DNA from 2 places in the Streptomyces sp. NPDC000134 genome. Region 1 is predicted to be linked to the other one. Evidence: riboswitches for the same ligand, from Rfam matches in the RefSeq annotation. Region 1 holds a riboswitch; the other holds the start of a gene.
The links. Region 1 has a riboswitch for S-adenosylmethionine ahead of ACFY32_RS08555 (aminotransferase class V-fold PLP-dependent enzyme). Riboswitches for the same ligand answer to the same signal wherever they lie in the genome.
Positions count from the first base shown of each region.

Region 2: another riboswitch for S-adenosylmethionine. It lies ahead of thrC (threonine synthase); the one in region 1 lies ahead of ACFY32_RS08555 (aminotransferase class V-fold PLP-dependent enzyme).

Region 1 covers NZ_JBIAZN010000004.1:354,406-360,459, reverse strand. The annotation lists gene ACFY32_RS08570 (Rieske 2Fe-2S domain-containing protein) at 1-458, shown strand, start outside; gene ACFY32_RS08565 (cytochrome bc complex cytochrome b subunit) at 455-2,092, shown strand; gene trpD (anthranilate phosphoribosyltransferase) at 2,226-3,290, shown strand; SAM riboswitch class IV at 3,373-3,489, shown strand; gene ACFY32_RS08555 (aminotransferase class V-fold PLP-dependent enzyme) at 3,621-4,982, shown strand; gene ACFY32_RS08550 (Lrp/AsnC family transcriptional regulator) at 5,055-5,336, opposite strand; gene ACFY32_RS08545 (rhomboid family intramembrane serine protease) at 5,333-6,054, opposite strand, start outside.
Region 2 covers NZ_JBIAZN010000002.1:336,798-342,851, reverse strand. The annotation lists gene ACFY32_RS03980 (extracellular solute-binding protein) at 1-954, shown strand, start outside; gene ACFY32_RS03975 (DUF3263 domain-containing protein) at 1,004-1,249, shown strand; gene otsB (trehalose-phosphatase) at 1,310-2,176, shown strand; gene ACFY32_RS03965 (trehalose-6-phosphate synthase) at 2,244-3,632, opposite strand; gene ACFY32_RS03960 (glucosyl-3-phosphoglycerate synthase) at 3,696-4,640, opposite strand; SAM riboswitch class I at 4,800-4,941, shown strand; gene thrC (threonine synthase) at 4,960-6,054, shown strand, end outside.

The DNA of each region.
Region 1 (6,054 bases):
AGGGCAAGCTGCTGGTCAACATGAACACCAACGAGCCGCTGCGTCCCTCCGACGTCGCGGTGGGGTCACTCACCTTCGCCAAGCCCGAGGGCCTGGAGGAGCACGACCACGGCTTCCAGAACGAGATCGCCAAGGCCGCCTTGATGATCGTCCGCATCCAGCCGGACGACATCAAGGACAAGCGCGAGCTGGAGTGGTCGCACGAGGGCATCGTCGCGTACTCGAAGATCTGCACCCACGTCGGTTGCCCGATCTCGCTGTACGAGCAGCAGACGCACCACGTGCTCTGCCCCTGCCACCAGTCCACCTTCGACCTGTCCGACGGTGCCCGGGTCATCTTCGGTCCCGCCGGTCACGCCCTGCCGCAGTTGCGGATCGGCGTGAACGACGAGGGTTACCTCGAAGCGCTCGGCGACTTCGAAGAGCCCGTCGGTCCTGCATTCTGGGAGCGCGGATGAGCACTCAAAAGAGCACCACGACCCGCTCCCGCGGGAAGGCACCGGCCGGCGAACGTGTCGCCGACTGGGCCGACGGCCGGCTCGGGATCTACTCCCTGGCCAAGGCCAACCTGCGGAAGATCTTCCCGGACCACTGGTCCTTCATGCTGGGTGAGGTCTGCCTCTACAGCTTCCTCATCATCATCCTCACGGGTGTGTACCTGACGCTGTTCTTCCACCCGTCGATGAACGAGGTGGAGTACCACGGCAGCTACGTCCCGCTGCAGGGACAGCTCATGAGCGAGGCCTACAAGTCGACGCTGGACATCAGCTTCGACGTCCGGGGCGGTCTGCTGATCCGGCAGATCCACCACTGGGCGGCGGTCGTCTTCCTGGCCGGCATGTTCGTGCACATGATGCGCGTCTTCTTCACCGGCGCGTTCCGCAAGCCGCGTGAGATCAACTGGCTGTTCGGCTTCCTGCTGTTCGTCCTCGGCATGTTCACCGGCTTCACCGGTTACTCGCTCCCGGACGACCTGCTCTCCGGCACCGGTGTCCGCTTCACGCAGGGCGCGATCCTGTCCGTGCCGATCGTGGGCACGTACATCTCGATGTTCCTGTTCGGCGGGGAGTTCCCCGGCGACGACTTCGTCGCCCGGTTCTACTCGATCCACATCCTGCTGCTGCCGGGCATCATGCTCGGGCTCGTGGTCGCCCACCTGATCCTGGTCTTCTACCACAAGCACACCCAGTTCGCGGGTCCCGGCCGGACCAACAAGAACGTCGTCGGCATGCCGCTGATGCCGGTCTACATGGCGAAGGCCGGCGGCTTCTTCTTCCTGGTCTTCGGCGTCATCTCCATCCTGGCCGCCGTGGCGTCGATCAACCCGATCTGGGCGATCGGCCCCTACCGGCCCGACCAGGTCTCCACCGGCGCTCAGCCCGACTGGTACATGGGCTTCGCCGAGGGTCTGGTCCGCGCCATGCCGGGCTGGGAGATCAACTTCTGGGGTCACACGCTCGTCCTGGGCGTGTTCGTCCCGCTGGTGATCTTCGGCCTCTTCCTCGCGGCGATCGCCCTGTACCCGTTCATCGAGTCCTGGGTCACCGGCGACAAGCGCGAGCACCACATCCTGGACCGCCCGCGCAACGCCCCGACCCGCACCGGTCTCGGCGTCGCCTGGGTCACCGCGTACATGATCATGCTGATCGGTGGTGGCAACGACATCTTCGCCACCCACTTCCACCTGTCGATCAACGCGGTCACCTGGTTCGTGCGCATCGGCTTCTTCGTGGGTCCGGTCATCGCGTTCGTCATCACCAAGCGGATCTGCCTCGGCCTCCAGCGCCGGGACAAGGACAAGGTGCTGCACGGCCGCGAGTCGGGCATCATCAAGCGCCTGCCGCACGGTGAGTTCATCGAGGTGCACGAGCCGCTCAGCCAGGAGCAGCTCTACACGCTCACGGCGCACGAGCAGTACCAGCCGGCCCAGATCGGCCCGGCGGTCGACGACAACGGCGTCGAGCGCAAGGCCAAGAGCACCGAGAAGCTGCGCGCCAAGCTCAACAACGCGTACTACGGCGAGGGGTCGCAGATCCCGAAGCCGACCGTCGAGGAGTACAAGGAGATCACCAGCGGCCACGGCCACCACTGATCTCCGCGCGTCGCCACACGACGATCGAAGGGCCCCGTCCGGTGTTCGGACGGGGCCCTTCGGCGCGGTCCCGGGCTGGATAGGGTGGGGGGCGACTTCTCCCGACCGCACACACACGACCCAGGAGCGGCTGATGAGCGCTGTGACCCCCGCTGGAGGCGACACCGCGGCGGGCCGTTCCTGGCCCGCCGTGCTGAACGGCCTGCTGGGCGGCCGGGACCTCTCGGCCGACGAGGCCGCGTGGGCGATGGACCGGATCATGCGCGGCGAGGCGACCGACGCGCAGATCGCCGGGTTCGCGGTCGCGCTGCGCGCCAAGGGCGAGACCGTGGACGAGATCACCGGCCTGGTCCGCACGATGTACGAGCACGCCAACGTGATCCAGGTGCCCGGGGACACCGTGGACATCGTCGGCACCGGCGGCGACGGCGCCAAGACGGTCAACATCTCCACCATGTCCGCGATCGTCGTCGCGGGCGCCGGCGCGAAGGTCGTCAAGCACGGCAGCCGCGCCGCGTCCTCCGCGTCCGGCGCCTCCGACGTGCTGGAGAAGCTCGGCGTCAATCTGGAGCTGACGCCGCGGCGGGTGGCCGAGGTCGCCGAGGAGGCCGGGATCACCTTCTGCTTCGCGGTGAAGTTCCACCCGGCGCTGCGGCACGTGGCGGCGGCCCGCGGCCAACTGGGCATCCGGACGGTGTTCAACTTCCTGGGCCCGCTGACCAATCCGGCGCGGGTCCGCTCCCAGGCCGTCGGCGTGGCCGACGCCCGGATGGCGCCGATCATCGCCGGGGTCTTCGCCGAGCGCGGCAACTCCGCGCTGGTCTTCCGCGGCGACGACGGCCTCGACGAGCTGACCACCACCGCCACCTCCCGGGTGTGGACGGTCCGCGAGGGCGAGGTCACCGAGGAGACCTTCGACCCCCGGGACGTCGGCCTGGAGATCGTGCCGGTCGAGGCGCTGCGCGGCGCCGACGCCTCCTACAACGCCGACGTGGCCCGGAAGCTGCTGGGCGGCGAGCCCGGCCCGGTACGGGACGCCGTGCTGCTGAACGCGGCGGCGGCGCTGGTCGCCCTGGAACCCGGCGACGGGCCGCTGCCGGAGCGGGTCCGGGCCGGGATGGACCGCGCCGCGGAGGCGATCGACTCGGGCGCGGCCCGCCGGGTCCTGGAGCGCTGGGTCGCCGCCAGCCACGCCTGACGGGCCGGACCCTGTGACGTACGTCCCGCGATCCGGACACGGGTTGCGGGACGGCGATCACCTCCCGTACGTTTCTGCACCAGGTCATGAGTGACAGTCATCAGGCCCCGGCCGACTGTCCGGCAACCCTCCGTCCGTGGCGGGGTGCCCCGGGTGAAGACCAGGCCGTGGACAGCAAGGTCCACGGCAAGCGCGGACCCCTCGCCCGCCAGGGGTCCTGGTCGTCGAGGAGCCTTCCGTGAGCAAGCGAATGCGCTAGGGCCGCCGAGCCCCGCCTCCGCACACCCCTTCTCTCCTTTTCTCCGCGCCTGCCTCTCACGGGAGTCCGCCATGTCCGTACCCACCGCTGTCTCCGCTCCGCTGCCCGTCCTCGGCCGCGAGGTCACCGTCCCCCTGGTCACCGGCGGCGAGGTCGCCTACGCCGCGCTGGACTACGCCGCCAGCGCCCCCGCGCTCCAGCGGGTCTGGGACGACGTGGCCGCCTACGCCCCGTACTACGGCAGCGTCCACCGGGGCGCCGGGTACCTGTCGCAGTTGTCCACCGACCTGTTCGAGAACGCCCGCCGGACCGTCGCGGAGTTCCTGGACTGCCGCGAGGGCGACCAGGTCGTGTTCACCCGGTCCACCACCGACTCGCTGAACCTGCTCGCCGCCGCGCTGCCCGCCGACTGCCAGGTCTTCGTCTTCGAGACCGAGCACCACGCCGCGCTGCTGCCCTGGCGGGACGCGGACGTCACCTTCCTGGACGCCCCGCGCACCCACGGCGAGGCCGTCGCCACCCTGGAGCGCGCGCTGGCCGACCGCGACCCGCACGGCCCCGCCCTGGTCTGCGTCACCGGCGCCTCCAACGTCACCGGCGAGCTGTGGCCGGTGCGCGAACTGGCCGCCGCCGCCCACGCGCACGGCGCCCGGATCGTCCTGGACGCCGCCCAGTTGGCCCCGCACCACCCGGTGAGCGTGACCGGCCTGGACGTCGACTGGGTCGCCTTCTCCGGGCACAAGCTGTACGCCCCCTTCGGCTCCGGCGTGCTGGCCGGCCGCGCCGACTGGCTGGGCGCCGCCGAGCCCTACCTCGCGGGCGGCGGCGCCAGCCGCAGGGTCGCCCGGCGCGCGGACGGGGGAGTGGACGTGGAGTGGCACCAGGGCGCCGCCCGGCACGAGGCCGGCTCGCCCAACGTCATCGGCGCCTACGCCATCGCCTCCGCCTGCAAGGCCCTCACCGAGGCCGGGTTCGAGACGCTGGTCGCCCGTGAGCGGCACCTGATCGAGAAGGTGCGCGAGGGCCTCGCCGAGGTGCCCGAGGTCCGGGTCCTCTCCCTGTTCGGGGACGACGCCCCGCGCGTCGGCGTCCTCTCCTTCGTCGTCGAGGGCTGGAACAGCAGCCACTTCGCCGCCGCCCTCTCCGCCGAGTACGGCATCGGGGTCCGCGACGGCCTGTTCTGCGCCCACCCGCTGGTGCGCACCCTGCTCGGCAGCGACCCGGAGACCCAGGGCGAGTGCGGCGCCCCCGAGGCCGCGCCCGGCGAGAAGTCCCTCAACGCCGTCCGGGTCAGCTTCGGCGCGGGCACCCCCGACGAGCACGTGGAGCGGTTCGTGACCGCCGTGCGCGAACTCGTCCGGGACGGCGCCCGGTGGAACTACCGTACGGAGGGCGGGCGCTGCGTGCCGGACACCTCCGCCGCGGCGGCGTGAGCCGGTGACCGCGCCGGACCGCGGCCGGGCCCTTCGCCGGGCCCGCCGCCCGGTCGCTCCGGGCCGGGTCGCTCAGCTCTCCAGGCCGATGGCGAACGCCGCCTCCAGGTCATGCTGCGAGTACGTGCGGAACGCCACGTGCGTGTCCGTGCCCTCCACGCCCGGGATCTTGCTGATCCGGCCCGGGATGATCTCCGCCAGGTCCTCGTGCTGCCGCACCCGCACCATGGCGATCAGGTCGTAGGTGCCGGTCACGGAGAAGACCTCGCTGACGCTGTCCAGCGCGGCGATCCGCTCCGCGATCTCGGGAATCCGGTCCACGCTGGTCTTGATGAGGACGATCGCGGTGATCACGGTGGGTTCTCTCCCTCGGGGACGGGCGCTGGGCTGCTGCTCACTCTAGTCCTCCGCCCGGGACGCACCCAGGCGACCAGGAAGCCCAGGCCGAAGCCGACCAGGTGGGCCAGGTACGCCACCCCCGGGCCGTCCCCCGCCCGCCCGGCCGCCAGCCACTGCAGGGCCGCCCAGAACGGCAGCACGACCCACGCCGGGAACCGCAGCGGCAGGAAGAACAGGAACGGCAGCAGACTGGTCACCCGCGCCCGCGGAAACAGGTGGAGGAACGCCCCGAGGATGGCCGAGATGGCTCCGGAGGCGCCGACCAGGGACTGCTCGGAGCGGGAGTTGGCCACCGCGTAGCCCAGCAGCGCCAGGTAGCCGCAGCCGACGTAGAACACGGTGAACCGCACGCGGCCCATCCGTTCCTCGGTCATCGCGCCGAACACGTAGAGGAAGAGCATGTTGCCGAGCAGGTGCACCCAGCTCCCGTGCACGAACAGGGCCGTGGCCGGGGTCAGCAGGGCCCTGGGGGAGCCGTCGAACAGATCGGCCGGGATCACGCCCCAGTGCCGGAAGTAGGCGCGCTGCGCGGCGAGCAGCCCGTCGCCCGAGCCGTACGCCGGGCTGACGCCGGCGGCGGGGCCGGCCAGGAAGAGCAGACAGCACAGGACGATCAGCCCGTACGTCACCGGCGCCGCCGTCCCCCGGGCGGTGTGGCCGGATCTCGCCGTCC
Region 2 (6,054 bases), on a different contig from region 1:
TACGCCGCCAAGGACCTGCTCTACCGGGCCGACGACCTGCTCTCCATCCCCGTGCAGGCCGACTTCGTCCCCCAGTTGGCCGCCGCGGGGCAGGTCAAGGGAGTGCAGTACGGGCTGCCGTTCGCGGCCTCCACGCGCGTGCTGTTCTACAACAAGACCCTCTTCGCCAAGGCCGGCCTCACCCCGCCCGAGAGCTGGGCCGACCTCGCCGCCGCCGCCGAGGCACTGAAGGCCGAGGGCGTGAAGTACCCGTACGCCCTGCCGCTGGGCCCCGAGGAGGCGCAGGCGGAGACGATGCAGTGGATGCTCAGCGGCGGGGGCGGCTACACCGACGTCTCCGGCGCCTACGGCATCGACTCCGCGCAGAACGTCGACACCTTCACCTGGCTCAAGGACGAACTGGTCGGCAAGGACCTCACCGGCCCGGTCGCCCCCGGCGAGCTGAACCGCGCGGCCGCCTTCGCCGCCTTCGCCGCCGGTGACGTCGGCATGCTCAACGGCCACCCGTCCCTGATGGAGATGGCCGAGAAGAAGGGCGTGAAGTACGGCATGGTCCCCACCCCCGGGGCGGACGGCGCGAGCACCAACACCCTCGGCGTCGCCGACTGGATGGCGGCCTTCAAGCAGAACGGCCACCAGGAGCAGATCGGCGACTTCCTCGACTTCGTCTACGCCGACGACCAGGTGCTGGACTTCTCCCGCCGCTACGACCTGCTGCCGGTCACCACCTCCGCCTCCGAGGCGATGAGCGCCGCCGGGGAGGACAAGAAGCTCAAGCCGTTCCTGGACCAGTTGCTGCTCTCCGAGCTGTACCCGGTCGGCGAGACCTCCTGGGCCACGGTCAGCGCGCAGATCAAGAAGCGGATCGGCGAGGCGGTCGCCTCCGGCGGCGACCCGAAGGCGGTCCTGGAGGAGCTCCAGGCCACGGCGGTACGGGCGCAGAGCGCCCAGTAGCCGCCGCGCCCGGCACCGGCTGTCGGTGCCGGGCGCTACCGTGCCGGGCATGGACCAGGAGCAGCACGACCAGGGGCTCGGCGCGCGGGAGCGGGACATCCTCGCGCTGGAGCGCCGCGGCTTTTCCGGCCCCGGCGCCAAGGAACGCGCGATCCGCGAGGAACTGGGCCTGGCCCCGGTCCGCTACTACCAACTCCTCAACGCCCTCCTCGACGACCCCCGGGCGCTGGCCGCCGACCCGGTGACGGTCAACCGCCTGCGCCGCGTCCGCGAGGCCCGCCGCGCGGAACGCTGAGGGGACGCCGGGCGCCCGCCGCCAGGAGTGCGACCGGCCGGTCCGGGATAGGTTCGCGGCATGGGCAGCCACACCGACGTAACCCCCGACCAGCCGGACCACCTGCCGACGCCCGCCACCCGGGCCGGGCGCGAGGGCCTCGACGCACTCCTCGCCGACCCCGGCCGGGCGGTGATCGCGCTCGACTTCGACGGCACCCTCGCCGAGATCGTGCCCGACCCCGACCGGGCCCGCGCCCACCCCGGCGCCGTACCGGCGCTGGCCGCGCTCGCCCCGAAGGTCGCCTCCGTCGCGGTGATCACCGGCCGCCCGGCCGAGGTCGCCGTCCGCCACGGCGGCTTCGCGGGCGTCCCCGGCCTGGAGCACCTGGTCGTCCTCGGCCACTACGGCGCCGAACGCTGGGACGCCGCCACCGGCGCCGTCACCGCCCCCGCCCCGCACCCCGGCATCGCCGCCGTCCGCGCCGGGCTGCCCGCACTCCTGGACCGGGCCGCGGCCGGTCCCGGCACCGCCGTCGAGGACAAGGGCCGCTCGGTCGCCGTCCACACCCGCCGGGCCGCCGACCCGACGGGCGCCTTCGAGGCCCTGCGCGGCCCGCTCACCGACCTCGCGGCCCGGCACGGCCTGATCGTGGAGCCCGGCCGGATGGTCCTGGAACTGCGTCCGCCCGGCATGGACAAGGGCGTCGCCCTGCGCGACCACGCCCGCGCCGTCTCGGCCGGCTCGGTCCTCTACGCCGGTGACGACCTCGGCGACCTCCCCGCCTACGCCGCCGTCGACGCCCTGCGCGCCGAGGGCACCCCGGGGCTGCTGGTGTGCAGCGGCAGCGACGAGGTGACGGAGCTGCGCGAGCGCGCGGACGTCGAGGTGGCCGGCCCGGCGGGCGTGGTCGCCCTGCTGCGCGCCCTCGCCAGGCACCTGGCCTGAAGACAGGTCAGGGCCACGGGGGTCCCGCCCCCGTGGCCCTGACACGATCGCCCAGAAGCGGGCTCGGTCAGCCGCGCAGCTCGTCCAACTGCTCCAGGAACCAGCGCGCCGGCGGCAGCGCGGTCGCGGCGGCGGTCAGCTTCTTCGTCCGCTCGCCGCGCTCGCCCGCCGGCATCGACAGCGCCTCGTGCAGCGCCTCGGCCGTCCCCACCACGTCGTACGGATTGACGACGACCGCGTCCTCGCCCAGCTCCTCGAACGCCCCGGCCTCCCGGGACAGCACCAGCACGCACCCCTCGTCGGAGACGACCGGCACCTCCTTGGCGACCAGGTTCATCCCGTCCCGTACCGGGTTGACCAGCGCCACGTCCGCCATCCGGTACGCGGCCAGCGACCGCGCGAAGTCGTCCTTGACGTGCAGCACGACCGGCGTCCACCCGGGCGTCCCGTACTCCTCGTTGATGGTTCCGGCGACCCGCTGCACCTCCGCCGTGTACTCCCGGTACACCGCGAGGTCCTGCCGCGAGGGGTAGGCGAACGCGACGTGCACCACCCGCTCGCGCCACTCGGGCCGGTCGGCCAGCAACTGCCGGTAGGCCAGCAGCCCGCGGACGATGTTCTTGGACAGCTCGGTGCGGTCCACCCGGACGATCGTCCGGCGCCCCTCGCCGACCTCCTCGCGCAGCGCCGCCATCCGCTCGTCGACGTCCGGCTCGTGCGACCGCTCGCGCAGGAAGTCGGCGTCCGCGCCCAGCCCGTGCACCCCGACCCGGGTCTCACCGAGCCCGCCCACCAGGGCGTCGCAGCAGGCGGTGAACGCGTCGGCCCACCGCCGGGTGAGGAACCCGAGCCGGTCCGCGCCCAGCATCCCGCGCAGCACCTGCTCGGCGATGTCGTCCGGCAGCATCCGGAAGTACTCCACCGGCGCCCACGGCGTGTGCGAGAAGTGCCCGATCCGCAGGTCGGGGCGGAGCTCCCGGAGCATCCCCGGCACCAGCGTCAGGTGGTAGTCCTGCACCATGGCGACCGCCCCCTCGGCGGCCTCCTCGGCCAGCGCCTCGGCGAAGGCCCGGTTGTACGCCTCGTAGGAGGCCCACTGCCGGCGGAACTCCGCGTCGAAGACCGGCTCCAGCGGGGTCTGGTACAGCATGTGGTGGACGAACCACAGCACGGAGTTGGCGATCCCGTTGTACGCGTCGGCGTGCACGTCGGCCGGGATGTCCAGCATCCGCACGCCGTCCTCGCCGACCCCGCGCCGGACCGCCTCGCGGTCGCCGTCGCCGAGCGCCGAGCACACCCACAGCGCCCCCGCGTCCGGCCCGATCGCCGACAGCCCCGAGACCAGCCCGCCGCCGCCGCGTCTGGCGTGCAGCGAACCGTCGTCCCGAACCTCGTACGAAACCGGTCCCCGATTGGAGGCGACCAGCACCTGAGCAGCACCGAAGCTTGAAGCCATACGCCTCAACCTAGCCCGGCCGGTCGGAACTCAAACGTGGGTTCCCCGCCCGTCGTCACCCGTTCACGCCACCTTCCGCCGCGCGTACTCGGCGATCTCCAGCATCGGCGGCCGCTCCTCGGTGTCCACCGAGAAGGTGCGCGGCTCGAAGCCGTCCTCGCCGCGCTCGAACTGGGTCAGCGAGGGGCGGATCAGATGGCCCCGGGCCAGCCGCAACTGCGCGGTGCGGTAGATCGCGGCGGCCATCCGGCCCAGTGCCTGCCCGTCCTGGTGCCGGTGCTTGCGCACCCCCACGTCGACCTGCGCCAGCGCGTCCAGGCCGACCAGGTGCAGGGCGTCGACCAGCATCCCCAGCTCCACGCCGTAGCCGACCGGGAACGGCAACTGTTCGAGCAGCGAGCGGCGGGCCGCGTACTCGCCGCCGAGCGGCTGCACGAACCCGGCCAACTGCGGCCAGTGCATGTTGAGCAGCGGGCGGGCCATCAGCTCGGTGACCCGGCCGCCCTGCCCGGCCGCCCCGCCGAGCGGACGGTCGTACATGGCCTTGACCAGGTCGACGTCCGGGTCGGTCAGCAGCGGGCCGACGATGCCCGAGACGAAGTCGGAGGAGAACTCCCTCAGGTCCGCGTCCACGAAGCAGACGATGTCCCCGCCGGTGGCCAGCAGCGAGCGCCACAGCACCTCGCCCTTGCCCGGCACGGCCGGAATCCGCGGCAGGAGCCGGTCGCGGTGCACGACCCGGGCGCCCGCCGCGGCGGCCACCTCGGACGTACGGTCGGTGGACCCCGAGTCGACGACCACGATCTCGTCGACCAGCGGGACCTGACGCATCAGGTCGTGGCGGAGGATCGCGACGATGTCGCCGACGGTCTCCTCCTCGTTGAGTGCGGGCAGCACCACGCTGACCGACTGGCCGGTGGCCCGTTTCGCGGCCATGATCTGGTGCAGCGGACGGTCGGTCACGGACCAGGAACGGGCGCTCAGCCAGCGCTCGACTTCTTCCAGCACGGTCCCCGGCTCCTCCCTGTGGTGGACCACCGTGAGCCACGTGTGATCCATCTCGCGCATCGGACGACTATCTCAACTGTCCTGGCCTTCGGTTACAGTCTTGAACAACGCGGGTGACCATCGCATGTCGGGGGTCGCCGGTGTTCCACAACCACATAGCGCTCATCCAGAGGGGCAGAGGGACACGGCCCGATGAAGCCCCGGCAACCCTCCAGTCGGCACTCGTGAAGCAGCGAGGCTCCCGGCTCGGGAAGGTGCCAAATCCGTCTCACGACGAAATGCGTCGTGAGGAAGATGAGGAGAAAGGGCCTCGCCTCACATGGCTGTGCAGACTGTCGCGACCACCGCCGACACCGCCGCTTCCCCCGTGGACCTCGGTCCCGCCGCGGCGCTCTCCTGCCGCGAATGCGGACACCGCGTCCCCCTCGGCCCGGTCTTCGCCTGCGAGGAGTGTTTCGGCCCGCTGGAGATCGCCTACGACTACTCCTCCTACGACACCGAGGAACTGCGCCGGCGCATCGAAGCGGGCCCCGCGAACATCTGGCGGTACGCCCCCCTCCTGCCGGTCCCGGCCGACGTCGCCGGCAAGCCCAACCTGAACCCGGGCTGGACCAAGCTGGTCGAGGCCGACAACCTCGCCCGCGAACTGGGCGTCACCGGCGGGCTGTACGTCAAGGACGACTCCGGCAACCCCACCCACTCCTTCAAGGACCGGGTCGTCGCCCAGGCCCTGGAGGCCGCCCGCGCCTTCGGCTTCACCACCCTGTCCTGCTCCTCCACCGGCAACCTGGCCGGCGCGGTCGGCGCCGCCGCCGCGCGGGCCGGCCTGCGCTCGTGCGTGTTCATCCCGCACGACCTGGAGCAGGGCAAGGTCGTCATGGCCGCGGTCTACGGCGGCGAGCTGGTCGGCATCGAGGGCAACTACGACGACGTCAACCGCTTCTGCTCCGAGCTGATCGGCGACCCGGCCGGCGAGGGCTGGGGCTTCGTCAACGTCAACCTCCGGCCGTACTACGCGGAAGGGTCCAAGACCCTGGCGTACGAGATCTGCGAGCAGCTCGGCTGGCGGCTTCCGGACCAGCTCGTGGTGCCGATCGCGTCCGGCTCCCAGCTCACCAAGATCGACAAGGGGCTGCGGGAGCTGATCGAGCTGGGCCTGGTCGAGGACCGGCCGTACAAGATCTTCGGTGCCCAGGCCGAGGGCTGCTCGCCGGTGTCGACCGCGTACAAGGCGGGGCACGACGTGGTCCGGCCGCAGAAGCCGGACACCATCGCCAAGTCCCTCGCCATCGGCAACCCGGCGGACGGCCCCTACGTCCTGGACATCGCGCGCCGCACCGGCGGAGCGGTGGAGGACGTGAACGACGAGCAGATCGTCGACGCGATCAAGCTGCTGGCCCGCACCGAGGGCATC